Regions from separate parts of the Pseudomonas sp. AC083 genome, predicted to be linked through region 4. Evidence: predicted binding sites of a transcription regulator. Region 4 holds the regulator's gene; each other region holds the start of a gene.

Region 1 (7,190 bases), on a different contig from region 4:
CGGGCAGGGCACTGGCCAGGCCGATGAAGCCGCCGAAGGTGACGCTGTAGAAAAACATGAACCACCAGCTGTCGCGATCACCGAGGGCCTTGAAGTAGTCGGCCATGGCTTTCGGTTTTGGCCGCTGCGGGGCGTTTTTTGCCAGCAGGGCGAACAGCACTAAAGTCAAAACCAGCGGGATCAGGGCGAAACCGAAGACATTGCTCCAGCCGAACGCGGCGGCAATCACTGGCGCCAGCAGCGCGGCGAACACGGTGCCGGAGTTGCCCGCGCCGGCGATGCCCATGGCTTTGCCCTGATGCTCTGGCGGGTACCACTGCGAGGCCAGCGGCAGGGCTACGGCGAACGAGGCGCCGGCCATACCGAGAAACAGACCGAGGATCAGCGCCTGTTCATAACTGTGGATGCCGAGTTTCCAGGCACCGAACAGCGCGCAGATGACGATGACCTGGCCGATCAGTCCGGCGGTCTTGGGCGACAAGCGATCAGCGAGCATGCCCATGGCGAAGCGCAACACCGCGCCGGCGAGAATCGGCGTGGCGACGACGAGGCCGCGTTGCTGGGTGGTCAGGTGCAGGTCGGCGGCAATCTGCACCGCCAGCGGGCCGAGCAGGTACCAGACCATGAAGCTCAGGTCGAAATACAGGAAGGCCGCGAACAGGGTCGGGGTATGGCCGGATTTCCAGAAGCTTGAATTCATCGCGCACCTCGGCTGAAAAGAGTCTCGAAAGGAGTCATGCACAGCAGGTGGAGCGCCTCACGGCCGCACCACCGGCCCCGCTCTGTGGGGCCAAAACGCAAAAACGCCGCTACCTGATTCGCCGGGGGGCGAACGGGGGGAGCGACGTCTTTGTCGTAGGTGGGGCAACCGCCGTTGGTTACCTGTGCGGTTTACTTAGCGAGATTTGTGCCAACAGCTGAAAAGCGAAAGCCCCTCACCCTAGCCCTCTCCCAGAGGGAGAGGGAACCGAGCGGGGGATGGCCGAATCATTTGCCGATCTGAACGATTTCGAGTGAATCCATAATCGACTCGGTCGTTGAGGTCGGCGGACAGCGCAAGACAACGCGGTCGGTCCCCTCTCCCTCAGGGAGAGGGCTAGGGTGAGGGGCTCTTGATTTGCAGCGAAAATCTCAGCCCAGCAACTCGCTCATGGCAATGATCTGCTCCGCCACTTGAATCAGCTTCTGCTGGCGGCTCATGGCCTGGCGGCGCATCAGCGTATAGGCCTCTTCCTCGTTGCAGTCCTTCATCTTCATCAGCAAACCCTTGGCCAGTTCGATGCGCTTGCGCTCGGCCAGTTGCTGGTCACGGGCCTGCAATTGCGCGCGCAGGGCCTGGTCACTCTCGAAGCGCGCCATCGCCACGTCGAGAATCGGCTGCAACCGTTTTGCGTGAATGCCTTCGACGATATAGGCACTGACCCCGGACTTGATCGCCTGACGCATCACCCCCGGGTCATGTTCGTCGGTAAACATTACGATCGGCCGGGGCTGGTCGCGGCTGACCAGTACCACTTGCTCCATGACATCGCGGCTCGGTGACTCGGTATCGATCAGGATTACGTCCGGGCGCACCGTTTCGACGCGCGCCGGCAGGTCGATGGTCAGGCCGGACTCGTCGATTACCTCGAAGCCGGCCTCGGTCAGCGCCGCTTTCAGGCGTCCGACTTTTTTCGCGGTGTCGTTGATCAGCAGAATGCGCAACATGTTCGCGGTCTCCTGTCAGCGGCGGGCGAGAAGGGGGGCATCGTCGTTCAGCGCGTGCAGTTTGAAACTGCGCGCATAGCCCGCCGGATCGCTGCCGTCCCAGACCTTGCCGTCGAGCAACTGGCTGCTGCGCACGTCTGCGCAGGAAGTCGCGACGCCAACAGCGCTCGCTGCCTCGCGGTACAGATCCAGGCGCTGAACCTGGCGGGCGACTGCCAGATAATCCGGGTCCTCGCGCAACAGACCCCAGCGACGGAACTGGGTCATGAACCACATGCCGTCGGAAAGGTATGGCAGATTGACCTCGCCATCGCCATGAAAACGCAGCGCATGCGGATCCTGCCAGCGATTACCGAGGCCATCGGCGTAGTCACCCATAAAACGCGGCTCGATGCACGCGGCGGGGGTGTCGAGGTATTCGGTGGCGCTGAGTAATTGCGCGGTACTGCGGCGGTTTTCCGGGCTTTCTTCGATGAAACGGCTGGCCTCAAGAATGGCCATGACCAGCGCCCGCGCGGTGTTGGGGTATTGCTCGGCAAATTCCCGGGTGCAGCCGAGGACTTTTTCCGGATGGTCGGGCCAGATGCTCTGGCTGGTCGCCAGGGTGAAGCCGAGATCCTGCTGCACGGCGCTGGCTGCCCACGGCTCGCCGACGCAAAAGCCGTCGATGCGCCCGGCTTGCAGGTGCGCAACCATTTGCGGCGGCGGCACCACCACGCTGTCGACGTCCTGCAACGGATGAATGCCCTGGCTCGCCAGCCAGTAATAAAGCCACATCGCATGGGTGCCGGTGGGAAAGGTCTGGGCGAAGGTCAGTTTTGCGCGGCTTTGGTGCACGTGCCGATCGAGCGCTTCAGGACTGTTCACGCCAGCCTGTTGCAAACCATGGGACAGGTTCAGGCTCTGGCCATTCTGGTTCAGGCCCATCAGCACCGCCATGTCGGTCGGGGCGACGCCGCCGATGCCCAGGTGCACCGCATAAATCAGCCCGTACAGACTGTGTGCGGCATCCAGTTCGCCGCTGACCAGTTTGTCGCGCAAGTTGGCCCATGAGGCCTGACGCTTGAGGTTCAGGGTCAGGCCGTAGGGCTGGGCGAAGCCCTGGGTGGCGGCGACCACCACCGAGGCGCAGTCGCTCAGCGCCATGAAGCCTAGATCGATCGCGCTCTTTTCCGGCGCATCGCTGCCATTGACCCAGGCCAGAGGCCCCAAGGACGTTTCGTTCATACGCTACCTCAAAAAAAACGTCGTCCCGGATTCTGCGCAGGCAAAACCCGGGGACGACGCCATTGTCCTGGCCTGCGCGCCGTCATTGGTCGGCAGACTGATGAGCGGGGTGGTGCAAGGCATATGCCAGTGGCCTGATTCGCGCAGGCGCCTCGCGCCGGGGGACGATGCCCGGCTATAATCGCCGCCTCTTTTCGCCGCCCGAGTCATTGCCGCCCATGTACACCCTGGCCCGTCAGCTGTTGTTCAAACTTTCCCCGGAAACCTCCCACGATCTGTCGCTGGATCTGATCGGCGCGGGTGGACGTTTGGGTCTCAACGGCTTGCTGTGCAAGGCGCCGGCGAAAATGCCGGTGACCGTCATGGGGCTCGAGTTCCCGAACCCGGTGGGGCTGGCGGCAGGTCTGGACAAAAACGGCGCGGCCATCGATGGCTTTGCGCAACTGGGTTTCGGTTTTGTCGAAATCGGCACCGTGACCCCGCGCCCACAGCCGGGTAACCCGAAACCACGGATCTTCCGCCTGCCGGAAGCCGAGGCGATCATCAACCGTATGGGCTTCAACAACCTCGGCGTGGATAACCTGCTGGCGCGGGTCGCTGCGGCGAAATACCAGGGCGTGCTGGGCATCAATATCGGCAAGAACTTCGACACCCCGGTCGAGCGTGCGGTCGACGATTACCTGATCTGCCTGGACAAGGTTTACGCCCACGCCAGCTACGTCACCGTCAACGTCAGCTCGCCAAACACCCCGGGCTTGCGCAGCCTGCAGTTCGGTGACTCGCTCAAGCAATTGCTCGCGGATCTGGCCACGCGCCGCGCCGAACTGGCCCTGCGTCACGGCAAACATGTGCCGCTGGCGATCAAGATTGCGCCGGACATGACCGACGAAGAAACCGCGCAGGTTGCCCAGGCGTTGATCGAAACCGGCATGGATGCGGTCATCGCCACCAACACCACGCTCAGCCGTGTCGGCGTCGAAGGCATGGAACATGGCGACGAGGCGGGCGGTCTGTCCGGCGCGCCGGTGCGTGAAAAGAGCACCCACACCGTGAAAGTGCTGGCGGGTGAGTTGGCCGGGCGTTTGCCGATCATTGCTGCGGGCGGGATTACCGAAGGTAAACATGCGGCGGAGAAGATCATGGCCGGTGCAAGCCTGGTGCAGATCTATTCGGGCTTCATCTACAAAGGCCCGGCGCTGATTCGTGAATCGGTGGATGCGATCGCCGCGTTGCGCTGAGGATTGCGGAGGCCTTGTGGGAGCCTTTGTGGCGAGGGGATTTATCCCCGCTGGGCTGCCCAGCAGCCCCAAACCTTGCACATTGATATGCCAGTTAAATTGAAATCCCGATTTCGCGACTGCTGCGCAGCCGAGTGGGGATAAATCCCCTCGCCACGTGGAACCCGGTTAACCCTTTCTGCAGGCATTAAAAAGGGCTCCTCGAAGGAGCCCCTGGGCCGTAGCCCGCCGTCCGGGAAGGACGTGCGTGGTTAATTCATTGCAAATTCAGATTGTCGTGTCGGAATAAATGCCCTGTGTCAGCCGACGGCGTGAAGTTCGTTGAGTCTGTGGATTCCCGCAGTGCCGGTCATACCGTCCCAGTTGTCGCCGCGTCCTTCTCGCCAGCCGTTGATCCAGGCTTGACGTACCGACGGTAGAGTAAATGGGCAAAGCTCACGGGATTTGCCACCAACGCCATATTGATATCCGCGCAAAAATGCTCTTTCCAACGGATCACGCTTAAGTCTTCTCATAGGGTGTTTCCCTCACTTGTTGACTGTAGTGTCGCGTTGACCTCAATTGAGGTCTGGCAGAAAAAACCTGCCATCGTGCGGCTCGCTGCCGGCGTGGCGAGCCAAGGTGTTGACGCCGTTGCGACGTCAACCTGTGCTCAGTTCTAACCAATGAGTCACATCGAGGGAATGATCGTTTTGTCATAAGCACGTAACGTTAAGGATGCTATGGCGATAAGTAACCGCGTATTTGTTCAACGTTCAATGCGCAAACCCCGGTATGATCGGCGCCCCGCTGACTCAGGGGGTTAATCCTTTAGTGAGAATGACCCACGTTTGCGCTTGGGTAATATTCGACGAAGGGTCGTTTTCAGTCTTTTTGTTGCACCAACTTTTTTATCTGTCCCGGCATCTAAGCTCTTTTAACCCGAGCAGCGGGGATGGAACGGCACACCTTCGTGCCACGCGGGCGCTCTTTCAGAAAAGCGCCTGATTGAAAACCGGGTCGGCAATGCGTTGCCTGCCCACTAGCCAAAGGCTCTGGAATTACCATGTCCGATCGTTTCGAACTCTTCCTCACTTGCCCCAAAGGCCTTGAAGGCCTGCTCATCGAGGAAGCCGTCGGGCTTGGCCTTGAAGAAGCGCGCGAGCACACTTCCGCCGTGCGTGGCATGGCGACCATGGAAACCGCCTATCGCCTGTGCCTCTGGTCGCGTCTGGCCAACCGTGTGTTGCTGGTGCTCAAGCGTTTCCCGATGAAGGACGCCGAAGACCTCTACCACGGCGTGCTCGACATCGACTGGCAGGATCACATGCTCAGCGACGGCACCCTGGCCGTTGAATTCAGCGGCCACGGCTCGGGCATCGACAACACTCACTTCGGCGCGCTGAAAGTCAAAGACGCCATCGTCGACAAACTGCGCACGCCGCAGGGCGATCGTCCATCCATCGACAAACTCAACCCGGACCTGCGCATTCACCTGCGTCTGGATCGCGGCGAAGCGATTCTGTCCCTCGACCTGTCCGGCCACAGCCTGCACCAGCGCGGCTATCGCTTGCAGCAGGGCGCGGCGCCGCTGAAGGAAAACCTCGCCGCCGCCATCCTCATCCGTTCCGGCTGGCCGCGTATTGCTGCCGAAGGCGGCGCACTGGCTGACCCGATGTGCGGTGTCGGTACGTTCCTCGTCGAAGCCGGGATGATTGCCGCCGACATGGCGCCGAACCTGCGTCGCGAGCAGTGGGGTTTTACCGCGTGGCTCGGTCACGTGCCGGCGCTGTGGAAAAAATTGCACGAAGAAGCCGTCGAGCGTGCCGCCGCCGGTCTGGCCAAACCGCCGCTGTGGATTCGTGGTTACGAAGCCGACCCACGATTGATTCAGCCAGGCCGCAACAACGTTGAACGTGCCGGCCTCAGCGAGTGGATCAAGATCTACCAGGGCGAAGTGGCGACCTTCGAGCCGCGCCCGGACCAGAACCAGAAAGGCCTGGTGATCTGCAACCCGCCGTACGGCGAGCGTCTCGGCGACGAAGCCAGCCTGCTGTATCTCTATCAGAACCTCGGCGAGCGTCTGCGTCAGGCCTGCCTGAACTGGGAAGCGGCGGTGTTCACCGGTGCCCCGGATCTGGGCAAGCGCATGGGCATTCGCAGCCATAAGCAGTATTCGTTCTGGAACGGCGCGCTGCCGTGCAAACTGCTGCTGATCAAGGTTCTTCCGGATCAGTTCGTCACTGGCGAGCGCCGCACCCCGGAACAGCGTCAGGCCGAGCGCGAGCAAGCGGCTTACGATCAGACCCCGGACGAGCCGCAAGAGCGCAAGTTCAACAAGAACGGCAACCCGATCAAGCCGACGCCAGCCCCGGCGTCGGTGATCGAGCAGCCGCGCTTGAGTGAAGGCGGGCAGATGTTTGCCAATCGCTTGCAGAAAAATCTCAAGGCGATGGGCAAGTGGGTCAAGCGCGAAGGCATCGATTGCTACCGCGTCTATGATGCCGACATGCCGGAATACGCGATGGCCATCGACCTGTACCACGACTGGGTGCACGTTCAGGAATACGCCGCGCCGAAATCCATCGACCCGGAAAAAGCCTCGGCGCGCATGTTCGATGCGCTGGCGGCCATTCCGCAAGCGTTGAACGTCGACAAGAACCGCGTGGTGGTCAAGCGCCGCGAGCGGCAGAGCGGCACCAAGCAGTACGAGCGTCAGGCTGCGCAGGGCAAGTTCGTCGAGGTCAATGAAGGTGGCGTGAAGTTGCTGGTCAACCTCACCGACTACCTCGATACCGGCCTGTTCCTCGATCACCGGCCGATGCGCATGCGCATTCAGAAAGAGGCGGCCGGCAAACGCTTCCTCAATCTGTTCTGCTACACCGCGACCGCCAGCGTGCACGCGGCCAAGGGCGGCGCGCGCAGCACCACCAGCGTCGACCTGTCGAAAACCTATCTGGACTGGGCGCGGCGCAACCTGTCGTTGAACGGTTTCTCGGACAAGAACCGTCTGGAGCAGGGCGATGTGATGGCGTGGCT
Region 2 (7,190 bases), on a different contig from region 4:
CCTTTTCCAGGACCCAACGGATAGAACGGTCGTCATCGACGATCCACACGGTTTCACTACGGCTCATGTCGATGTGGCTCCTTGTTCCAGTGGCAGGAAGATCGAGAAGGTGGTGTGGCCTGGATGGCTCTCACACTCGATCAGGCCCTGGTGCTGACTGATGATGTTCTGGGTAATGGCCAGGCCCAGCCCGGTACCGTCCGGGCGGCCGCTGACCATGGGAAAGAAAATGGTTTCCTGCAGTTCCGCCGGGATGCCCGGGCCGTTGTCGATGATCTCGATCTTGGTCACCAGACGATGGCGGATGTGGCCGATGGTGAACTGGCGCATGGCGCGGGTGCGCAGGCTGATGCGGCCCAGACGCAGCTCGTTCTGGCTGCTGATCGCCTGCATCGCGTTGCGCACGATGTTCAACACCGCCTGAATCATTTGCTCGCGGTCGATCAATACGTCGGGAATGCTCGGGTCGTAATCACGCACCAGGGTGATGCAGCCCTGGCTTTCGGCCTCGACCAGATGGCAGACGCGTTCGAGCACTTCGTGGACGTTGCACATGGCCAGCGACGGCAACTTATTCGAGCCGAGCATGCGATCGACCAGATTGCGCAGGCGGTCGGCCTCTTCGATGATCACATTGGTGTAATCGCGCAGGCTCTCTTCCGGAAGCTCGCGGGCGAGCAATTGCGCCGCACCACGGATGCCGCCGAGGGGGTTCTTGATCTCGTGGGCGAGGCCGCGCACCAGCATCTTGCTGGTTTCCTGCTTGGACAGCTGCGCCTCTTCCTTGGTGATCCGCAACAGGCGGTCACGCGGGTGCACTTCGAGCAAAAGCAAAGTCTCGCCGTTACTGAGAATCGGCGTGACCGCGTAATCCACGGTAAGCGTCTGGCCGGTGAGGGCGGTGAGCATCGCTTCACGCTTGGTGAACGGGTGCGCCTGCTCCACCGCCTGACGCAGGGAATTGAGCGCCTCGGGGGATTCGGTGAACAGCTCGCTGATGAACTGGCCGTGGCTGCGCTGACCGCTGACGGCCAACAGCATTTCCGCCGCCGGGTTCATGTACTCCAGGCGCAGCTCGGCGTCGAGCAGGATGGTCGCCGTGGTCAGGTTGTCGAGCAGCAAACGGTGAATAGCGTCGCTTATGGTCATCTGGACCCCTTTTGGAGCAAGGCGTGCGCGAGAACAAAGCGCTGATATCGGGAAAATGCAAAAACCAAACCAAGGCTCCGAAAAGAAGCGTTTATCCCCTGAAACAGGCGTTTGACGCGCGTTTGTATGGCACGAAGCCAGCGCAAACGGGAAGTTTCGAACCAAAATGGGTTGGGTTGTGGGCGAGATGCAGTTTAGTGCACCAATAGAGTGCGTGCGGCCGGCGGGCGTTAAAAGAAGCGCAGAAAGGGGTTTTTCGGCTCTGCAGGTTTGTCCTTGAGCGGACATTCCGGGCGCACACCATAGTCGTCGGCGACACAGGGTTTGACCTGGCGCTTCTGCGCCAGGGAAATGCGCAGCATGTGGAAAGGCTGATTGGCGGTGCGCTCCACGGTGCGTCCGGCGGCATCGAGGATCTCGATCGAAAGGCTGTGGCTGCCGCGATCGATATTGCTCAGGGCAAACACCGGGCTGACGCCGGGTTCGCCGGTGGCCTTGCCATCCAGCAGCAGGCGATAACGATGGCCGCTTTGCAGGCCCGGTTCGCTGGTGACGCTGACGATCAGCTCGCCGGCGCTGCTGCGCAAAGTGGCATCGGGCTCCGGGATCAGAATGCGCAGCATGGCGTAATGAAAGGGCGCTGGTTCGGCAGGTGTTTTCGCCGTGCTGACCGGTGCTGCGGTGTTGGCAGGGACCGCCATGCGATTGCTCGTCGCGATCGGCACTCGCTTGGCGTTGGCGCGTGGCTGGTCGGTGTAGACGCGGTTGCCCTGTGCGTCGATGTAGGTGAAGACCTCCGCCGAGGTGCGCATCGACATCAGTGCCAGGACGAGTACCAGCCCCGCGCGGATCATGGCGTGTGCACCCGTTGCACGGTGAAGACCGCGGGCGGGCTCTGCTGAATGACGGTCTGGCCGTCGATCACCTGCACGGCCAGGCGATGCTCGCCGCGATCGATGTTGACCAGTTGCAGAACCGGCACGTTGCTCGGCTGGCCATAGGGCTGATCGTCGAGCAGCAGCCTTAATTGATGCGGCGGTTGCAGGCGCGGCTTGATCAGGACGTTGACCGTGAAGGTGCCGTTGTTGGCGCGCAGCGCCTCGTCAGAGGGCAGACCGGCGAGCTCGAGGATTTCATAGGCGTTGCGCGGTGGTTGCGGTTGTTCTGCGGTGGGTGCTTGCGGCGCACTCGGTGCTTGCGGCTCGACCCGATTGAGCGGTGGCAGCTCGACCGGTTGCGCCTGCACGCCGTCCGGCGGCTGATTGCTGTACGCCGTGTTGCCGTTGGCGTCGGTGTACTTGTAGATCTGCGCGGCGGCGGGCAGGGCGATCAGCAGCAGAATGTAGAGGAACGTGCGACCCATGAAATCGACCGGGGTTGGAAGCGATGGGTAGCAGCATAGGACAGGTGGGGCGGTTGGCCAAAACCGTTAATAACTGGAATTGAAAAGACTGGTAGCCAAAACACGGATCGTTCCCATGCTCTGCGTGGGAATGCCTCCTGGGACGCTCCGTGTCCATTGACGCAGAGCGTCACGGGCTGCATTCCCACGCGGAGCGTGGGAACGATCAATGACACACCGCTTTCGTGAGCAGGCTCGCTCCCACAGGGTAAATGAACTGCGCCGGGCAATAAAAAAGGCCTCCCGAAGGAGGCCTCTTGTGTCACGCCGCTTTACGCAGCGCTACCGGATCAGCAGCTGTAGTACAGCTCATATTCCAGTGGGTGTACGAAGGTGCGAACCTTGATTTCTTCTTCCGATTTCAGCGCGATGTAAGCGTCGATGAAGTCGTCGGAGAACACGCCGCCCTTGGTCAGGAAGGCGCGGCCCTTGTCCAGCTCTTCCAGGGCTTCTTTCAGGCTGCCGCAAACCTGTGGAATCTCTTTCGCCTCTTCAGGCGGCAGGTCGTACAGGTTCTTGTCGGCAGCATCGCCTGGGTGGATCTTGTTCTGGATACCGTCCAGACCGGCCATCAGCAGCGCTGCGAAAGCCAGGTACGGGTTGGCAGCCGGATCCGGGAAGCGTGCTTCGATTCGGCGGGCTTTCGGGCTCGACACGTAAGGAATACGGATCGAAGCGGAACGGTTGCGCGCCGAGTAGGCCAGCATTACCGGCGCTTCGAAGCCTGGCACCAGACGCTTGTAGGAGTTGGTCGCCGGGTTGGTGAAGCCGTTCAGGGCCTTACCGTGCTTGATGATGCCGCCGATGAAGTACAGAGCGGTATCGGACAGGCCGGCATAGCCTTCACCTGCGAAGGTGTTCTTGCCGTCTTTCCAGATCGACATGTGTACGTGCATGCCCGAACCGTTGTCGCCGTACAGTGGCTTCGGCATGAAGGTCGCGGTGCGGCCGTAAGCGTCGGCAACGTTGTGCACAACGTATTTCAGGGTCTGAACTTCGTCGGCCTTCTTCACCAGCGTGTTGAACTTGACGCCGATTTCGTTTTGGCCGGCAGTTGCCACTTCGTGGTGGTGAACTTCAACCGACTGACCCATTTCTTCCAGTGCGTTGCACATGGCGGTACGGATTTCGTGGTCGTGGTCGAACGGTGGAACCGGGAAGTAGCCGCCTTTCACGCCTGGACGGTGACCCTTGTTGCCGCCTTCGATGTCCTGGTCGGACATCCACGAACCTTGCTCGGAGTAGATCTTGAACATCGAGCCGGAGATGTCCGACTTGAATTTCACCGAGTCAAAGATGAAGAACTCAGGCTCTGGACCGGCGAATACGGTGTCACCGATACCGGTGGCTTTCAGGTGCTCTTCGGCGCGCTTGGCGATCGCACGTGGGTCGCGATCGTAGCCCTGCATGCTCGAAGGCTCGATGATGTCGCAGACCAGAATCAGGGTTGGGTCTTCGGTGAACGGATCGAGCACGGCAGTTTCGTCGACCGGCATCAGGATCATGTCGGAGGCTTCGATGCCTTTCCAGCCGGAGATGGAGGAACCGTCGAACATCTTGCCGACTTCGAAGAAGTCGTCATCCAGCGCATCGCGAGCCGGCATGGTCACGTGGTGCTGAGTGCCTTTGGTGTCCGTGAAGCGCAGATCAATCCACTTGACGTCATGATCTTTGATGAGTTGAACCGACTTCGACATAGTGTCCTCCGGGTGAATTAGGGCGGGTAGTGGATGCCCTTAATAATGGTGATGCCGGCGCGAATACTCTGCCAAGGCAACCTGCCTCACAAGGGAGCAAATTGCATGCCAGTGCCCCAGCATGGGTTTTTTGCCCCAAATTCACGCTTATTAAGATGCTTGACGTACTGAATCGACAAATCCCGCCCCTTAATGTTGCGTTTAAATTCAGAAATGACCTGTTTTGGTGCAGCGAAAACCTTCTGCACATTAACTGGTTAAACCTTGAGCAATTTCCGCTATAATCCGCGCCCCCCTTTTTCGGCTGGCCGTTCGCGCGCTGTTTTCATGAAACTTATCGTAAAAGTCTTCCCCGAGATCACCATCAAAAGCCGACCTGTCCGGACGAAATTCATCCGCCAGTTGGCCAAGAACATCCGCACCGTGCTCCGTGACCTGGACCCGGCCGTGGTGGTGAACGGCGTGTGGGACAACCTCGAGCTGGAAACCCGCGTTACCGACCCCAAAGCCTTGAAAGAGATGGGCGAGCGCCTGACCTGCATGCCGGGGATCGCGCACTTTCTGCAGATCGACGAGTACCCGCTGGGCGACTTCGACGACATCACCGAGAAGTGCAAACAGCACTACGGCGATGCGCTGGCCGGGAAGATTTTCTCGGTGCGCTGCAAGCGCGCAGGCAAGCATGCCTTCAGCTCGATGGACGTGGAAAAATACGTCGGCAGCAAGCTGCGTCGCGAGTGCGGTGCGGCCGGAATCGACCTTAAAGCGCCGCAAATCGAAGTCCGTATCGAAGTTCGCGACAAACGGTTGTTCGTGATCCACAGCCAGCACAACGGCATCGGCGGCTACCCGCTGGGTGCGCTGGAGCAGACGCTGGTATTGATGTCCGGCGGCTTCGATTCGACCGTGGCGGCTTACCAGATCATGCGTCGCGGCCTGATGGCGCACTTCTGCTTCTTCAATCTCGGCGGGCGTGCCCACGAATTGGGCGTAATGGAAGTCGCGCACTTCATCTGGAAGAAGTACGGCAGCTCGCAACGCGTGCTATTTGTCAGTGTGCCGTTCGAGGAAGTGCTGGGCGAAATTCTCGGCAAAGTCGATAACAGTCATATGGGCGTGGTTTTGAAGCGTATGATGTTGCGCGCCTCGTCCGAGATCGCCGAACGCCTGCACATCGATGCACTGGTGACCGGTGAAGCGATCTCCCAGGTGTCGAGCCAGACGCTGCCGAACCTGTCGGTGATCGACTGCGTGACCGACAAGCTGGTGCTGCGGCCGCTGATCGTCGCGCACAAGCAGGACATCATCGACACCGCCAACGAGATCGGCACCGCCGATTTCGCCCGGCACATGCCGGAATATTGCGGCGTGATTTCGGTCAACCCCAAGACCGCCGCCAAGCGTGGCCGGGTTGAGCACGAAGAGAAAGAATTCGACATGGCGGTACTCGAGCGTGCGCTCGCCAACGCCAAACTGGTGCCGATCGATCGGGTAATCGACGAGTTGGGCCAGGATTTGCAGATTGAAGAAGTCAGCGAAGCGCTGGCCGGTCAGATCGTCATCGACATCCGCCACCCGGATGCCGCCGAGGATGACCCGCTGGAACTCGCCGGCATAGAGGTACAGACGATGCCGTTCTATGCAGTGAACGCACGTTTCAAGGAACTGGACCCTACTCGCCAGTACCTGCTGTATTGCGACAAAGGCGTGATGAGTCGCCTGCATGCCCACCATTTGCTCAGTGAGGGGCATGCCAATGTGCGCGTTTATCGACCGAGCTAAGTGCCCGGGGCTGTTTGCCTGTGGCCTGCGTCACCGGCCCCCCGACACCGCCGTCAAGCTGTAACGGCCATGCCGGACACTACTGCTAATCGCTGCCATGACTTGTCAGCAAACCGAATCCTCTGATCGAGATACACAAGTGATCGAAAATCTACGCAACATCGCCATCATTGCCCACGTTGACCACGGTAAAACCACCCTGGTAGACAAACTCCTGCGTCAATCCGGCACCCTGGAGCGCAACGAGCTCAACGACGAGCGCGTGATGGACTCCAACGACCAGGAAAAAGAGCGCGGTATTACCATTCTGGCGAAGAACACCGCCATCAACTGGAACGGCTACCACATCAACATCGTGGACACCCCGGGCCACGCCGACTTCGGCGGCGAAGTTGAACGCGTAATGTCGATGGTCGACTCCGTTCTGCTGCTGGTTGACGCTCAAGACGGCCCTATGCCGCAAACCCGTTTCGTGACCAAGAAGGCTTTCGAAGCCGGCCTGCGTCCAATCGTGGTGATCAACAAGGTTGACCGTCCAGGCGCACGTCCGGACTGGGTTCTGGACCAGATCTTCGACCTGTTCGACAACCTCGGTGCTACCGAAGAACAACTGGACTTCCAGGTTGTTTACGCTTCGGCCCTGAACGGTATTGCCGGTCTGGACCACACCGCCATGGCGGAAGACATGACTCCGCTGTACCAGGCGGTAGTCGACCACGTTCCGCCTCCGGCCGTTGACCGTGACGGTCCGTTCCAGATGCAGATCTCCGCTCTGGACTACAACAGCTTCCTGGGTGTTATCGGTGTTGGCCGTATCGCTCGCGGTCGCGTCAAGCCGAACACCCCGGTTGTCGCTATCAGCGCCGACGGCAAGCGTCGCAACGGTCGTATCCTGAAGCTGATGGGTCACCACGGTCTGCACCGCATCGACGTTGACGAAGCAGCTGCCGGCGACATCGTCTGCATCAGCGGCTTCGACGAGCTGTTCATCTCCGACACTCTGTGCGATATCAACACCGTCGAGGCGATGAAGCCGCTGACCGTTGACGAGCCAACCGTTTCCATGACCTTCCAGGTAAACGACTCGCCATTCTGCGGTAAAGAAGGCAAGTTCGTGACCTCCCGTAACATCAAGGATCGTCTGGACAAAGAGCTGCTGT
Region 3 (7,190 bases), on a different contig from region 4:
ATGGAGCGTGATGACCCCGGGTGCCGACTTTCCCTCGCGGGACCAGCAGCCACCGTTGAAGACGCTTATTCTACAGCTGTGATCCTCGACTGAAGTCATAACCTGTGGGAGCTGGCTTGCCAGCGATGACGGTACGTCGATCTACATCATTGTTGTCTGAGCCACCGCAATCGCTGGCAAGCCAGCTCCCACAGGGTTATGTGGTGTTCAATATTTCTGAACAATCCTGTCCCACATCAAGCACTTCGGAACCAGAATCGCGTGCCATACTCCAAGGCACTCCGATTCAGACAGATGAAGCCGCACATGCCCAAAGGATTGATTCGCGCGATTGGCGCACTGCTGACAGCCCTGGCCCTCTACAGCCTGCTGGGGTTTCTGATCCTGCCGGGCATTACCTTGCGCGTGGCCAACCAGCAACTGGCCAACTACGCCACGGTGCCGGCGCATCTGCAGCGTATCGAACTCAACCCCTTCAGCCTTGAGGTCACCCTGTGGGGCCTGATCATCGGCGAACCGGGCAAGGAGCAGGTCGGCTTCGATCGCCTCTATGCCAACCTGCAAATCGACAGCCTGTGGACCAAAGCGCTGCATCTGTCCGACATCGAACTGGACAAACCCAAAAGCGAAATCCTCTTCGCGAAGGACGGCAAGCTCAACCTGCTCGGCCTGTTCAACCTGCCGCCGAGCGAGCCGACACCCGCCGATCCCGACGCCAAGCCGTTCCCGCTGCGTATCGACAACATCAAACTGGCCGGCGGCGTGGTGCATTTCGAGGATATGCGGCCCAGTGAGCCGATCGAATTTCTTTACGACGACCTCAGTTTCGAGCTGAAAAACCTCAGCACCCTGCCCGAGGACAGCGCCGACATGACCCTCGTCGCCATCGGCCCCGCTGGCGGGCGGATCGACTGGACCGGCAATTTCAGCCTGATCCCGTTCACCTCCGAAGGCACGCTGAAAGTCACCGATGGCCAGATGAAATCCTTCTGGCCCTACGTGCGCGACGCCGTGCCGCTGGTGCTGGAAAACGGCGTGGTCAGCCTCAGCACCGAGTACAAACTCAACCTGTCGAAACAAACCGAACTGCTGCTGAACAACGTCGCGGTGAGCATTGCGCCATTCGCCATCAAGGCTCCGGACGGACGTCCGCTGGCCAGGCTTGAACGCCTCGACGTCAGCGAAACCTCGCTGGACCTGGCCAAGCAGCAAGTGGTGGTCGGCAAGATCCGCAGCAACAAACTGGAAACCTGGGCGGCGCTGGAAGCCGACGGCCAACTGGACTGGCAGAAGCTGTTCGCCAGCCAACCGTCGAAACCGGCGGCCAAAGCCGCTGCCGAACCTACGGACACACCGGCCGCCGCCGACTCGCCGAAACCTGAACCAAGCGCACCGAGCAAGCCATGGCAGGTGCTGGTCAAGGATGTGCAACTGCGCAACTACACGGTCCATCTCGCTGACCGCTCGGCGCAACCGGCGGTGGCGCTGGACATCACTCCGCTGAACGTCGACCTGCAGGATTTCGACAGCCTCAACGGCTCGCCTTTCAAGCTCAAGCTCGACAGCGGCCTGGGCAAGCAAGGCAAGATCAGCGCCGACGGCACGGTCAATCTGGCCCCGGTCAACGCACAGCTGAACGTGAAAACCGAGGACGTCGACCTGCGTGTCGCGCAGTCCTACATCAACCCGTTCATTCGCCTGGAACTGCGCAGCGGTATGCTCGGCAGTGACCTCAAGGTCAATCTGAAAAGCACCGAGCCACTGGCCCTCAGCGTTACCGGCCGCGCGCAGATCGATCAACTGCACACCCTCGATACGCTGAAGACCCGCGACTTCCTCAAATGGCAGCAAGTGGTGGTCGACGGCATCAATTATCAGCACGGCGACAGCCTGTCGATCGACAAGGTCAACCTGTTGCAGCCGTATGTGCGCTTCATGATCAACGACGATCGCACCACCAACGTCGATGACCTGCTGATCCCGCAACCGGCCGACAGCGGTGCAAAAAGCACCGCAGCCAAACCGGCCGGCAAGGACAAACCACTGGGCATTCACATCGGTGCGATTGCGATCAACGACGGCTCGGCCAACTTCGCCGACTTCAGCCTGACGCCGAATTTCGCCACCGCCGTGCAGCAGCTCAACGGTCAGATCGGCACCATCGACAGCCGTCAGGCAAAACCGGCCAGCGTCGACATCAAAGGCAAGGTCGACCGTTATGCGCCGGTGACCATCAAGGGGGCGGTCAATCCGTTCGACCCGATGGCCAGTCTCGACATCGCCACCAGTTTCAAGCGCGTCGAACTGACGACCCTGACGCCCTACTCCGGCAAATTCGCCGGCTACCGCATCCGCAAGGGCCGGCTCAACCTTGATCTGCACTACCTGATCACCAAAGGCCAACTGAAAGCCGAGAACAAAGTCGTCGTCGAGCAGCTGCAACTGGGCGAGAAGGTCGACAGCCCTGATGCAGTAAGTTTGCCGCTGAAACTGGCGATCGCCCTGCTCAAGGACGTCGACGGCAAGATCTCCATCGAATTGCCGGTGACCGGCGACCTGAATAATCCACAGTTCAGCGTGATGCCGATCGTCTGGCAGACCCTGCGCAATTTGATCGTCAAAGCCGCCGCCGCACCGTTCAAAATGATCGGCGGGTTGGTCAGCGGCGGCGGCTCCGAAGACCTCGGCACGGTGTCCTTCGCGCCGGGCTCCAGCGATCTGAGCAAAGACGCCGAAGCGGCGCTGGTGAAACTGTCGCAAGCGCTGAAGGAACGTCCGGCGCTGCGCCTGGAAATCGAAGGCACTGCCGCGAAGAGCAGTGATGGGCCACTGCTGGCCGAGCAACGTCTGGAACGCGAATACCAATACAACTACTACAAGATGCTCCAGCGCCGTGGCGACAAAGTCCCGGCCCAGGCCTCGCTGCTGCAAGTGCCCGAAAGCGAGAAAGGCGCGTTGCTCGAAGGGATTTACCGCACCCGCCTGAAAACCCAGCCACCGGCAGAATGGAAAGACTTGGGCAAGGAAGAGCGCACGGCGAAAATGCGCCAGGGCGTGATCGCGTTCTGGAGCGGCAGCGAGGTGCTGTTGCGACAGTTGGGCCAGGATCGCGCCAGCACCATCAAGGATTACCTGGTCGACAAGGGCAAGCTCGAAGATGACCGCGTGTACTTCATCGACGCGAACCTCGGCGAGGCCGAAAGCGATGGCCGCGTGGTCACGCAAATGCACCTGGATGCCGAATGACCGTGCGTAACTGGCTGGCTGTGCTCGCGCTGACCTGCGCCGCCGGCCACGCGTCGGCGTCGGATACATTGCGCTGCGCCAGCCAGTTGATCAGCCTCGGCGACCGCGCCAACGAAGTGCTGCAAAAATGTGGCGAGCCGGTCAGTCGCGACGTGCTCGGCTACAAGCGCAGTGCCAATCGCCGCGAAGAGTTTCAGGTCGAGGAATGGACCTACGGCCCGAACAACGGCATGTATCAATACCTGCGCTTCGAAGGCAATCGCCTGCGGCAGATCAACAGCAAACGCGGTAACTGAGAAGAGCAAAAGATCGCAGCCTTCGGCAGCTCCTACATTTGGAATGCATTTCCCTGTAGGAGCTGCCGAAGGCTGCGATCTTTTGATTCTCGAAATAGAACAGGCCCCGACACAAGTGCCGGGGCCTGTAATGGTCACATCCGTGTGACCGTTCGCATGAACTCTAAAGTTGCGGCAGACGTATTGCTCGGCCCGTCTGTCGCGTCTTCTCCCGGTTCAGGCGAGAAGTCTTGCCTTACTCGGCTTTCAGGCCGTCAGCGGAGACCGCTTTAACGCCTTTGATTTTCTTGGCAATGCCCACGGCGACTTCTTTCTGCGACTCGGTTACCGCAGTGGTCGACGACAGGGAAACTACACCCTTGTTGGTTTCGACTTTGATGTCGGTGCCTGGAATGCCTTTTTCGGTAACCAGGTCAGCTTTGACCTTGGTGGTGATCCAGGTGTCGCTGGTATCTTGTTTCATTTCGGTAACTTCACCGGCAGCCAGAACCATTGGCGCTTGGGTAGCCTGAGCGGACTGGGCGAAAGCGCCACCAGCCATGGTCAGGGTCAGAGCGGTAGCAGCGGCAGTGATAGCGAACTTCTTCATACGAGTAACTCCTGTTTTTACTGGAAGTCTGCTGTAACGCTTGTCAGCAGGGTTACCGGAGATATTGCGAACGCTGTGCCAACTTTTTCGTCCGCATAAAACCTTTTAAAAACAATAGGTTATAAAAAACGCTGATTTTCATTTTCATGCAAAATGCATGACTCAGCGCAATTTCGCATGCAAGTTGCGGTTTTTCGGAAAGTTCATAAGCTGCTGAAATTATTGGAGCTTTTGTGAACAGGTGACGATACGAAAATGCCCCGCAGTGCGGGGCATTTCCAGTTCAGAAGGCAACGTGATTACGCACCGCTGGCCGTGCAGCCACGAGGCGCGTAGTCCGAGTTGACAGTGGTCGCGCAGGTCCACACGCCGGAGGTATTACCCGTAGCGGAACCGGAACGGGAGAGAGTAATGGTCCTACCCAACACCGGACCCGGTGCATTGAGCAGGGTGCAGGTGACTGTGCCTTCGCCAGTCGCGGCTGTGCCTGTAACTGCCAACGTACAGTTGGAAGTAGTAGTCGCACCATTAGCAACGTTGGCCAGAGTTGGAGCTGTGCCTTGATTGATCGTGTCCTCGAACGGCACTTTCAATGCGCTGATCTCCGCCAACCCCGCCGTCACCTTCGACCGCGCCTGATATTTCGAATACTGAGGCAGGGCGATAGTCGCCAGAATGCCGATGATCGCCACGACGATCAGCAGCTCGATCAATGTAAAGCCTTGTTGTTTTTTCATAGACACGCTCCATGCATGAGTCGAAATCTCATGATCTGAACAAGGCTCAGCACAGCCCATGCCAACGCCTTTCAGGCCCCGCCTGCTGGGCGCGCGCAATTTCCTGCGCCGTTTCCTACAACCCGCAACCGCACTATCTGACACTTTTTGTCACCTGCACCGGCCGTGTTTGGCGCTGTCACTTGACTAGGCTATAAGTCATGAACGGCAAGCGTGCGGAATCCCCATGAATGACATCGCTCTGAGCGGTCTGGCCAAGCAATTGGTCCAGGCCGAACTGCTCACGGAAACAAGTGCCCGGCAATCCTGGGCGCAGGCCCAGCGCAATCGCGTGTCGCTGGTCAATTACCTGGTACACAACAAACTGGTCAACAGCCGGCAAATTGCCGAGATCGCTTCCGAACATTTCGGCATGGCCCTGCTCGATTTGCATTGCCTCGACAAAGAGACTCAGCCCAAGGGCCTGGTCAGTGAAAAACTGGTTCGTCAGCATTGCGCCCTGCCCTTGTGGCGGCGCGGCAACAAATTGTTCGTGGGCCTTTCCGACCCGAGCAACCAGCAGGCGATCAGCGACATCCAGTTCAGCACCGGCCTGAGCACCGAAGCGATTCTGGTCGAGGACGACAAACTCAGCGACGCCATCGACAAGTTCTTCGACAGCCACGCCTCGGGTCTGGAAGAAATGGCCGATGTCGATCTCGACGGCCTCGACGTCGAGTCCATCGATGACAACAAACAGGACGTGATCGGCGGCCTCGATGCCGACGACGCCCCGGTCGTACGTTTTGTGCACAAAATGCTGCTCGATGCGATCAAGAGCGGCTCGTCCGACCTGCATTTCGAGCCGTACGAAAAAAACTACCGGGTGCGCATGCGCACCGACGGCATGCTGCGCGAGGTGGCCAAGCCGCCGATCCAGTTGGCCGGGCGCATTGCCGCGCGCTTGAAGGTAATGGCCAGTCTGGATATTTCCGAACGACGCAAACCCCAGGACGGGCGGATCAAGATGCGCCTGTCGAAAAGCAAATCCATCGATTTTCGCGTCAACACCTTGCCGACCCTGTGGGGCGAAAAAGTGGTGATCCGGATCCTCGACCCGTCCAGTGCGCAGATGGGCATCGATGCGCTGGGCTACGAGGCCGAACAAAAAGCCTTGTACCTGGCCGCGCTGAAACAGCCGCAAGGGATGATTCTGGTCACCGGCCCCACCGGTTCCGGTAAAACCGTGTCGCTGTACACCGGACTGAACATCCTCAACACCGTCGACATCAACATTTCCACCGCCGAAGACCCGGTGGAAATCAACATGGAAGGCATCAATCAGGTCAACGTCAATCCTCGGCAAGGGCTGGACTTCGCCCAGGCGCTGCGCTCGTTTCTGCGTCAGGACCCGGACGTGATCATGGTCGGCGAGATCCGCGATCTGGAAACCGCCGAGATCGCGATCAAGGCCGCGCAGACCGGCCACCTGGTGCTGTCGACCCTGCACACCAATAGCGCAGCGGAAACCCTCACGCGCCTGCACAACATGGGCATTCCCGGATTCAACATCGCCACCTCGGTCAGCCTGATCATCGCCCAGCGTCTGGCGCGCAAGTTGTGCGCGCACTGCAAGCGGCCGCTGGAAATCCCGCACGAAACCTTGCTCAAGGAAGGCTTCCCCGAGGAACGCATCGGCCATTTCACGATCTACGAGCCGGTCGGTTGCGATCACTGCAACGGCGGTTACAAAGGACGCGTGGGGATTTATGAAGTGGTAAAGAACACACCGGACCTGCAACGGTTGATCATGGCCGAAGGCAATTCGCTGGAAATCGACATTCAGATGCGCCGCGACGGTTTCGCCGATCTGCGCACTTCCGGGCTGTACAAGGCCATGCAAGGCATCACCAGCCTTGAGGAAATCAACCGGGTCACCAAGGATTGAACATGGCGGTCAAGGCAGCAAAAGTCAGCATTTACGCCTGGGAAGGCACCGACCGCAAAGGCAGCAAAGTCAGCGGCGAACTAAGCGGACAGAACCCCGCACTGATCAAGGCGCAGCTGCGCAAACAGGGGATCAACCCGGGCAAGGTGCGCAAGAAGTCCGCCTCCCTGCTGACCTTGGGCAAACGCATCAAACCGCAGGACATCGCCCTGTTCACCCGGCAGATGGCAACGATGATGAAGGCCGGTGTACCGCTGTTGCAGTCCTTCGACATCATCGGCGAAGGCTTCGAAAACCCGGCCATGCGCAAGCTGGTCGATGAGGTCAAACAGGAAGTTGCCGCCGGTAACAGCTTCGCCACGGCCCTGCGCAAGAAGCCGCAATACTTCGACGAG
Region 4 (7,190 bases):
GCAGTTGCGTGTGCACCCGCAGCGGGAAGGCCACGTTCTCGAACACATCAAGGTCAGTGAACAGCGCACCGCTCTGAAACAGCACGCCCATGTGCTTGCGCGCATCGAACAGATCACTGCGCGACAGCGTCGGCAGATTCTGCCCGTTGACCCAGACTTCACCGCTGGACGGCCGCAACTGTGCGCCCATCAGGCGCAGCAGCGTGGTCTTGCCGCAGCCGGAAGGCCCCATGATGCCGGTGACCTTGCCGCGGGGGATGCGGATATCGACGTTATTGAAAATGCTCCGCGCACCGCGCTTGAAGGAGACTCCCTTCAGCTCGACCGCGTAGGCGTTATCGGCACTCATCTAAACTCCTTGCGATGCAGCCTCTCACTGGGATGCCAGACTTTCCTCGGAAACACCTGCATCCCGGGCAGGCCGAACTGGCGGCGAACTATATCACTGCAAAGGCTGAGCGCCCAAGCGAGAACCCGGCCAAGATCGCCGACTGAAGAGGGCCTGAGCGACTTTCAGAGTGTTTTGGTAACCAGTAATGACAAAGCACGTCGAACTTGCGTGAGGCTTTGCCACATAACCGCTATAATCGCCGCCTTTTCATCGGCCCATACGATTCTGACATGAGCAAAACCCGCGACCTGATTCAATCGGCACAACGCACCATCCGCCTCGAAGTGGAAGCCGTCCAAGGCTTGATGGCCCATATCGACGCCGATTTCGTACGCGCTTGCGAGATGATTCTGGCCAGCAAGGGCCGCGTCGTCGTGGTCGGCATGGGCAAATCCGGGCACGTCGGCAACAAGATCGCCGCCACCCTGGCCAGCACCGGCACTCCGGCGTTTTTCGTGCATCCGGCCGAAGCCAGCCATGGCGACATGGGCATGATCACCCGCGACGACGTGATTCTGGCACTGTCGAACTCCGGCTCGACCAACGAAATCGTAACGCTGCTGCCATTGATCAAACGCCTGGGTATCCAGTTGATCAGCGTCACCGGCAATCCGCAGTCGCCATTGGCGAAGGCCGCCGAGGTCAATCTCAATGTGCATGTCGAGCACGAAGCCTGCCCGCTGAATCTGGCACCGACCTCTTCGACCACGGCCGCGCTGGTCATGGGCGACGCTCTGGCCGTGGCCTTGCTGGAAGCGCGTGGTTTCACCGCTGAAGATTTTGCCTTCTCGCATCCGGGCGGCGCCCTTGGCCGTCGCCTGTTGCTGAAAGTCGAAAACGTCATGCACGCCGGGCAAGAGCTGCCGCAAGTACAACGCGGCACCCTGCTCAAAGACGCGCTGATGGAAATGACCCGCAAGGGTCTGGGCATGACCGCTATTATTGAAGCCGATGGCAAGCTCGCCGGGATCTTCACTGACGGCGATTTGCGCCGCACCCTGGATCGCGCCATCGACATCCGCAGCGCCACCATCGATCAGGTGATGACCGCACACGGCAAGACCGCCCGGCCCGACATGCTCGCCGCCGAAGCCCTGAAAATCATGGAAGACCATCGAATCAACGCCCTGGTAGTCGTCGACGAGGAGGATCGCCCGATCGGCGCCTTCAACCTCTCCGATCTGCTGCGCGCAGGAGTCATGTAATGAGCAACGATCTGCTGCAACGCGGCAAAGCGATCAAACTGGCAGTATTCGACGTCGACGGTGTGCTCACCGACGGGCGCCTGTACTTCCTCGAAGACGGCAGCGAGTTCAAGACCTTCAACACCCTTGACGGCCAAGGCATCAAAATGTTGATGAATGCCGGCGTGCAGACGGCGATCATCAGTGGTCGCAAGACCCCGGTGGTCGAGCGCCGCGCGAAGAACCTCGGCATCCCGCATCTGTTTCAGGGGCGCGAGGACAAACTGGTGGTACTCGACGGTCTGCTCGCGCAACTGGGCCTAAGCTATGAAGAAGTCGCCTATCTCGGTGACGATCTGCCAGACTTGCCGGTGATCCGCCGTGTAGGGCTGGGCATGGCGGTGGCCAACGCTGCCGATTTCGTCCGCGAACACGCCCACGGCGTTACCCGCGCCCGTGGCGGCGAAGGTGCCGCCCGCGAATTCTGCGAATTGATCCTGCGCGCCCAGGGCCGCCTCGAAGCGGCCAACGCCGCGTACCTGTGAGCCTGACCATGTTTAGCAAAAAGTTTCGCAACTTCCTGCTGTTCGGCTGCATCGCGGCGATTTTCGCTGCGGTCGGCTACTGGAACATCAGCCCGGAACGCTTCCTCGACAAGCCGCCGGTCTCGGCCGCCGAGAATCCGATCGACTGGTACGCGACCAACACGCACACCATTCAGTACCTGCCCGACGGCAAGGTGCAGTATGAGATGACCTCCGACAAGGCCGAACACGTCAAGGCCACTGATATCACGCTGGTGACCAAGCCTGATTTGAACATGTATCGCGGCACCGACTTCCCGTGGCACGTGACCAGCGAACGCGGCGAAGTGAACTCGGGCGGCACCGAAGTGGAATTGATCGATTCGGTACGCGTACAGCGCACCGACGAGAAACAGCGCGGCACCCTGATCACCAGCACCCGCATGACCGTGTTCCCGCAGCAGGAATATGCGCAGACTGCGCAACCCGTTAGAATCGAGGGCGCTGGCGGCGTATCGACTGGCGTCGGAATGAAAGCGTACCTGAAGGACAGCAGGATACACCTGCAATCGAACGTAAGAGGACAGTATGAGGCTCGTTAAAACCCTCCCTATTTTGCTCAGTCTGGGCGCAGCACTGGGAAGCGCGAGCGCCTGGTCCCTGCCGAACGATCAGCAGCAGCCTATCCGCATTCAGGCCGACGACGCCCAACTGGACGACAAGAATGGCATCGCCACCTATAAAGGTGACGTGATCATTACCCAGGGCTCGATGATCGTTAAAGGCAACACCGTGACCATGACGCGCGCGCCCAATGGCGACATCGACGTGGTGACCTCGGTAGGCAACCTGGCTTACTTCGAGCAGTTGCAGACACAGGGCGACGCCAACCCGGTCAAGGGCTACGGCGTGACGATTCAATACCACGCCCAGCAGAATCGGGTGGTGCTGATCGACAAGGCCAAGGTTATCGACAAGGATAACAACGTCACCCAAGGCGAAAAAATCGTCTACGACACCGTGAAGAAACTGGCCAGCGCCGGTCGCGCCACGGGCAGCAAGGTCACCGAATCGCGTCCGCGCATCGACATGGTGATCCAGCCGAAGAAGAAAACCGAAGAGAAATCCCAGTAATGGCAACTCTGAAAGCTCAGCACCTGGCCAAGGCCTATAAAAGCCGCCAGGTCGTGCGTGACGTCAGTCTGTCGATCGACAGCGGGCAGATCGTCGGCTTGCTCGGCCCGAACGGCGCCGGTAAAACGACGTGCTTCTACATGATCGTCGGCCTGGTGCAGGCGGATCAGGGCCGTGTGCTGATCGATGACCTGGACGTCAGCCACCAGCCGATGCACGGCCGCGCCAAGGCCGGTATCGGCTATCTGCCGCAAGAAGCGTCGATCTTCCGCAAACTGTCGGTTGCCGACAACATCATGGCGATCCTCGAGACTCGCCCGGAGCTGGACAAGGCCGGTCGGCGCAAGGAGCTGGAAAGCCTGCTGCAGGAATTCCACATCAGCCACATCCGCGACAACCTAGGCATGAGCCTGTCCGGTGGTGAGCGCCGCCGGGTGGAAATCGCTCGCGCCCTGGCCACTGCACCCAAGTTCATCCTGCTCGACGAACCGTTCGCCGGTGTCGACCCGATCTCGGTCGGCGACATCAAGCAGATCATTCACCACCTCAAGGCCAAGGGCATCGGTGTACTGATCACCGACCACAACGTCCGTGAGACCCTGGATATCTGCGAAACCGCTTACATCGTCAATGACGGTCAACTGATCGCCGAAGGTGATGCCGAGACCATCCTGGCCAACGATCTGGTCAAGGAAGTGTATCTGGGTCACGAGTTCCGCCTGTAAGCGCGACAGCGCTGTATCGATTCAAGGCGCATTTATCCGCTTTAATTGTTACAGCGCTCTAGGCAAACACTTCAGTTTCAGGCATATAATTTGCTTAAGTTTGGCGCTTCGGCGCCCTGTAGTGGATGGCGCAAAGCGCCGGCGAATAAGGTGTTAAGCCCCTGCCATGAAACCATCGCTAGTCTTGAGAATGGGCCAGCAGCTGACGATGACACCGCAGCTGCAACAGGCCATCCGCCTGCTCCAATTGTCGACCCTGGACCTGCAACAGGAGATCCAGGAGGCTCTGGAATCCAATCCGATGCTCGAGCGCCAGGAAGAAGGCGACGACTTCGACAACGCCGATCCTCTGGCCGACAACGCCGAACAGAAGCCCGCCGAAATCCAGGAACCCTCCTACCAGGAAACCGCCCCGACGGTGGACAACCTCGAGGATGGCGAGTGGAACGAGCGCATCCCCAACGAACTGCCAGTGGATACCGCCTGGGAAGACGTCTACCAGACGAGCGCCAGCAGCCTGCCCAGCAGCGATGACGATGAGTGGGATTTCACCACCCGCACGTCCGCCGGCGAGAGCCTGCAGAGCCATCTGCTCTGGCAACTGAACCTGGCGCCGATGTCCGACACCGATCGCCTGATCGCCGTGACCCTGATCGACTGCATCAACAATCAGGGCTATCTGGACGAAACACTCGAAGAAATTCTTGAAGCGTTCGATCCTGAACTGGACATCGAGCTCGACGAGATCGAAGCCGTCCTGCATCGCATCCAGCAATTCGAGCCCGCCGGGATCGGCGCCCGCAACCTCAGCGAATGCCTGCTCCTGCAACTGCGCCAGCTGCCCGCGAAGACGCCGTGGCTGACCGAGGCCAAACGGCTGGTCGCCGATTACATCGACCTGCTCGGCAGTCGCGATTACAGCCAGTTGATGCGCCGGATGAAGCTCAAGGAAGACGAGCTGCGCCAAGTCATCGAACTGGTGCAGAGCCTCAATCCGCGTCCCGGTTCGCAGATCGAGTCGACAGAAGCCGAATATGTCATTCCCGATGTGATCGTGCGCAAGGACAACGAGCGCTGGCTGGTCGAGCTGAACCAGGAGTCGGTGCCACGCCTGCGTGTCAACGCCCAGTACGCCGGTTTTGTGAAACGTGCCGACACCAGCGCCGACAACACTTTCATGCGCAACCAGTTGCAGGAGGCCCGCTGGTTCATCAAGAGCCTGCAGAGCCGCAACGAAACCCTGATGAAAGTGGCCACGCAGATCGTCGAACATCAGCGCGGCTTCCTCGAATACGGCGACGAAGCGATGAAGCCGTTGGTATTGCATGACATCGCCGAAGCGGTGGGCATGCACGAATCGACGATTTCCCGAGTGACCACACAGAAATTCATGCATACCCCGCGCGGTATTTATGAGCTGAAATACTTTTTCTCCAGCCACGTCAGCACCTCCGAAGGCGGCGAATGCTCGTCCACGGCGATCCGCGCGATCATCAAAAAACTGGTCGCAGCGGAAAATCAGAAAAAGCCGTTGAGTGACAGCAAGATCGCTGGTTTACTGGAGGCACAAGGCATTCAGGTGGCTCGCCGCACCGTCGCCAAGTACCGCGAATCCCTCGGAATCGCGCCTTCGAGCGAACGCAAGCGGTTGATGTAAGCCACGTTACAGCGTTCCAGTGGCAGGCTTTTCGGCCTGCCGCTTTATGCACTGGCAACGAAGGAGAAGCTGTATGCAAGTCAACATCAGTGGACACCAACTGGAAGTGACCCAACCTCTGCGTTCCTACATCGAGGAAAAACTCCAGCGACTGGAGCGACATTTCGACAAGATCACCAACGTGCAGGTCACGATGTGCGTCGAAAAGCTGAAGCAGAAGATCGAAGCCACCTTGCATATCCCCGGCAGCGAAGTGGTCGCCAACGCAGAAGATACCGACATGTACGCTGCGATCGACTCACTCACCGACAAGCTGGATCGCCAACTCAAAAAGCATAAGGAAAAGACCCAGAGCCTCCTCCAGGGCGCGACCGGTCGTTAACACCCCTATCCCATGATCCGACTTGAAACCATCCTGACCCCCGGCCGTTCCCAAGTGAACGCGCCGGGCGGCAGCAAGAAAAAAGCCCTCGAACAGATTGCCAACCTGATCCACCGCGAAGTGCCGGATCTGGCGATGCAGGATGTCTTCGAGGCGCTGATCGCCCGTGAAAAACTCGGTTCCACCGGTTTTGGTAACGGCATCGCCATTCCCCACTGCCGCCTCAAGAGCTGCACGGCGCCGATCAGCGCCCTGCTGCACCTTGAAGCCCCGATCGATTTCGACGCCATCGACGGCGCTCCGGTAGACCTGCTGTTCGTGCTGCTGGTCCCGGAAGCCGCGACCGATGCGCATCTGGAGTTGCTGCGCCAGATCGCCAGCATGCTCGACCGCAAGGAAGTTCGTGAAAAACTGCGCAGCGCCACGAGCAACGAAGCCTTGTACCAGGTTGTACTGGACGAGCAGAACGGGCACTAATCATGCGTTTGATCATTGTCAGTGGCCGTTCGGGCTCGGGTAAAAGTACCGCCCTGAATGTCCTTGAGGACAACGGCTACTACTGCATCGACAATCTGCCGGCCGGTTTGCTGCCGGAACTGGCCGAGCGTGCGCTGATTCACACGGAGCTGGCGCAGCCGCTGGTCGCCGTGTCGATCGATGCGCGCAACCTGCCGAGCCATCTGTCACGCTTCCCTGAACTGCTTGAAGACGTCCGTGCCAAGCATATCAAGTGTGATGTGCTGTACCTGGACGCCGACGAGGAAACCCTGCTCAAGCGTTTTTCCGAGACCCGTCGTCGTCACCCGCTGAGCAACGCCAATCGCTCACTGGCCGAGGCGATTCACGATGAAACCGCCCTGCTCGGCCCGATCGCCGATCTGGCCGACCTGAAAATCAACACTACTAGCCTGAACCTCTATCAGCTTCGCGACACCCTGAAGCTGCGCCTGCTGAATCAGCCGGAACCCGGCACGGCGTTTCTGGTTGAATCATTTGGCTTCAAGCGCGGCATGCCGGTCGATGCCGATCTGGTCTTCGATGTGCGCTGCCTGCCCAATCCGTACTGGAAACCGGAGCTGCGCGCGCAATCGGGCCTTGATGCACCGGTGGCCGAGTACCTGGCGCAGCAGCCGGATGTCGAAGAAATGTATCAGGACATCTACGCCTACCTGAACAAGTGGCTGCCACGTTTC

What was found. The regulator sigma-54, encoded in region 4, starts transcription at its own class of promoters, with help from an activator protein. The targets are predictions, from matches to a motif close to ANTGGCATNNANNTTGCTNT.
Region 1: the regulator sigma-54 is predicted to act here: its motif matches at 3,046-3,065, upstream of AC0IXA_RS25130 (CmpA/NrtA family ABC transporter substrate-binding protein).
Region 2: the regulator sigma-54 is predicted to act here: its motif matches at 4,342-4,361, upstream of glnA (type I glutamate--ammonia ligase).
Region 3: the regulator sigma-54 is predicted to act here: its motif matches at 4,915-4,934, upstream of AC0IXA_RS20565 (pilin).

Annotation. Positions count from the first base shown of each region.
Region 1 is NZ_CEEDDH010000023.1:102,299-109,488, reverse strand. It holds gene AC0IXA_RS25140 (nitrate/nitrite transporter) at 1-700, opposite strand, end outside; gene AC0IXA_RS25135 (ANTAR domain-containing response regulator) at 1,132-1,707, opposite strand; gene AC0IXA_RS25130 (CmpA/NrtA family ABC transporter substrate-binding protein) at 1,723-2,934, opposite strand; gene AC0IXA_RS25125 (quinone-dependent dihydroorotate dehydrogenase) at 3,153-4,172, shown strand; gene rmf (ribosome modulation factor) at 4,472-4,687, opposite strand; gene rlmKL (bifunctional 23S rRNA (guanine(2069)-N(7))-methyltransferase RlmK/23S rRNA (guanine(2445)-N(2))-methyltransferase RlmL) at 5,218-7,190, shown strand, end outside.
Region 2 is NZ_CEEDDH010000005.1:223,265-230,454, forward strand. It holds gene ntrC (nitrogen regulation protein NR(I)) at 1-67, opposite strand, end outside; gene glnL (nitrogen regulation protein NR(II)) at 64-1,149, opposite strand; gene AC0IXA_RS11385 (DUF4124 domain-containing protein) at 1,380-2,003, opposite strand; gene AC0IXA_RS11390 (DUF4124 domain-containing protein) at 2,000-2,512, opposite strand; gene glnA (type I glutamate--ammonia ligase) at 2,842-4,248, opposite strand; gene thiI (tRNA uracil 4-sulfurtransferase ThiI) at 4,576-6,030, shown strand; gene typA (translational GTPase TypA) at 6,170-7,190, shown strand, end outside.
Region 3 is NZ_CEEDDH010000015.1:112,535-119,724, reverse strand. It holds gene AC0IXA_RS20585 (class I SAM-dependent rRNA methyltransferase) at 1-82, shown strand, start outside; gene AC0IXA_RS20580 (DUF748 domain-containing protein) at 295-3,246, shown strand; gene AC0IXA_RS20575 (DUF2845 domain-containing protein) at 3,243-3,542, shown strand; gene AC0IXA_RS20570 (BON domain-containing protein) at 3,778-4,131, opposite strand; gene AC0IXA_RS20565 (pilin) at 4,431-4,868, opposite strand; gene pilB (type IV-A pilus assembly ATPase PilB) at 5,095-6,795, shown strand; gene AC0IXA_RS20555 (type II secretion system F family protein) at 6,798-7,190, shown strand, end outside.
Region 4 is NZ_CEEDDH010000006.1:206,458-213,647, forward strand. It holds gene AC0IXA_RS12415 (ATP-binding cassette domain-containing protein) at 1-349, opposite strand, end outside; gene AC0IXA_RS12420 (KpsF/GutQ family sugar-phosphate isomerase) at 622-1,596, shown strand; gene AC0IXA_RS12425 (KdsC family phosphatase) at 1,596-2,120, shown strand; gene lptC (LPS export ABC transporter periplasmic protein LptC) at 2,129-2,701, shown strand; gene lptA (lipopolysaccharide transport periplasmic protein LptA) at 2,688-3,233, shown strand; gene lptB (LPS export ABC transporter ATP-binding protein) at 3,233-3,958, shown strand; gene AC0IXA_RS12445 (RNA polymerase factor sigma-54) at 4,125-5,615, shown strand; gene hpf (ribosome hibernation-promoting factor, HPF/YfiA family) at 5,689-5,997, shown strand; gene ptsN (PTS IIA-like nitrogen regulatory protein PtsN) at 6,010-6,474, shown strand; gene rapZ (RNase adapter RapZ) at 6,477-7,190, shown strand, end outside.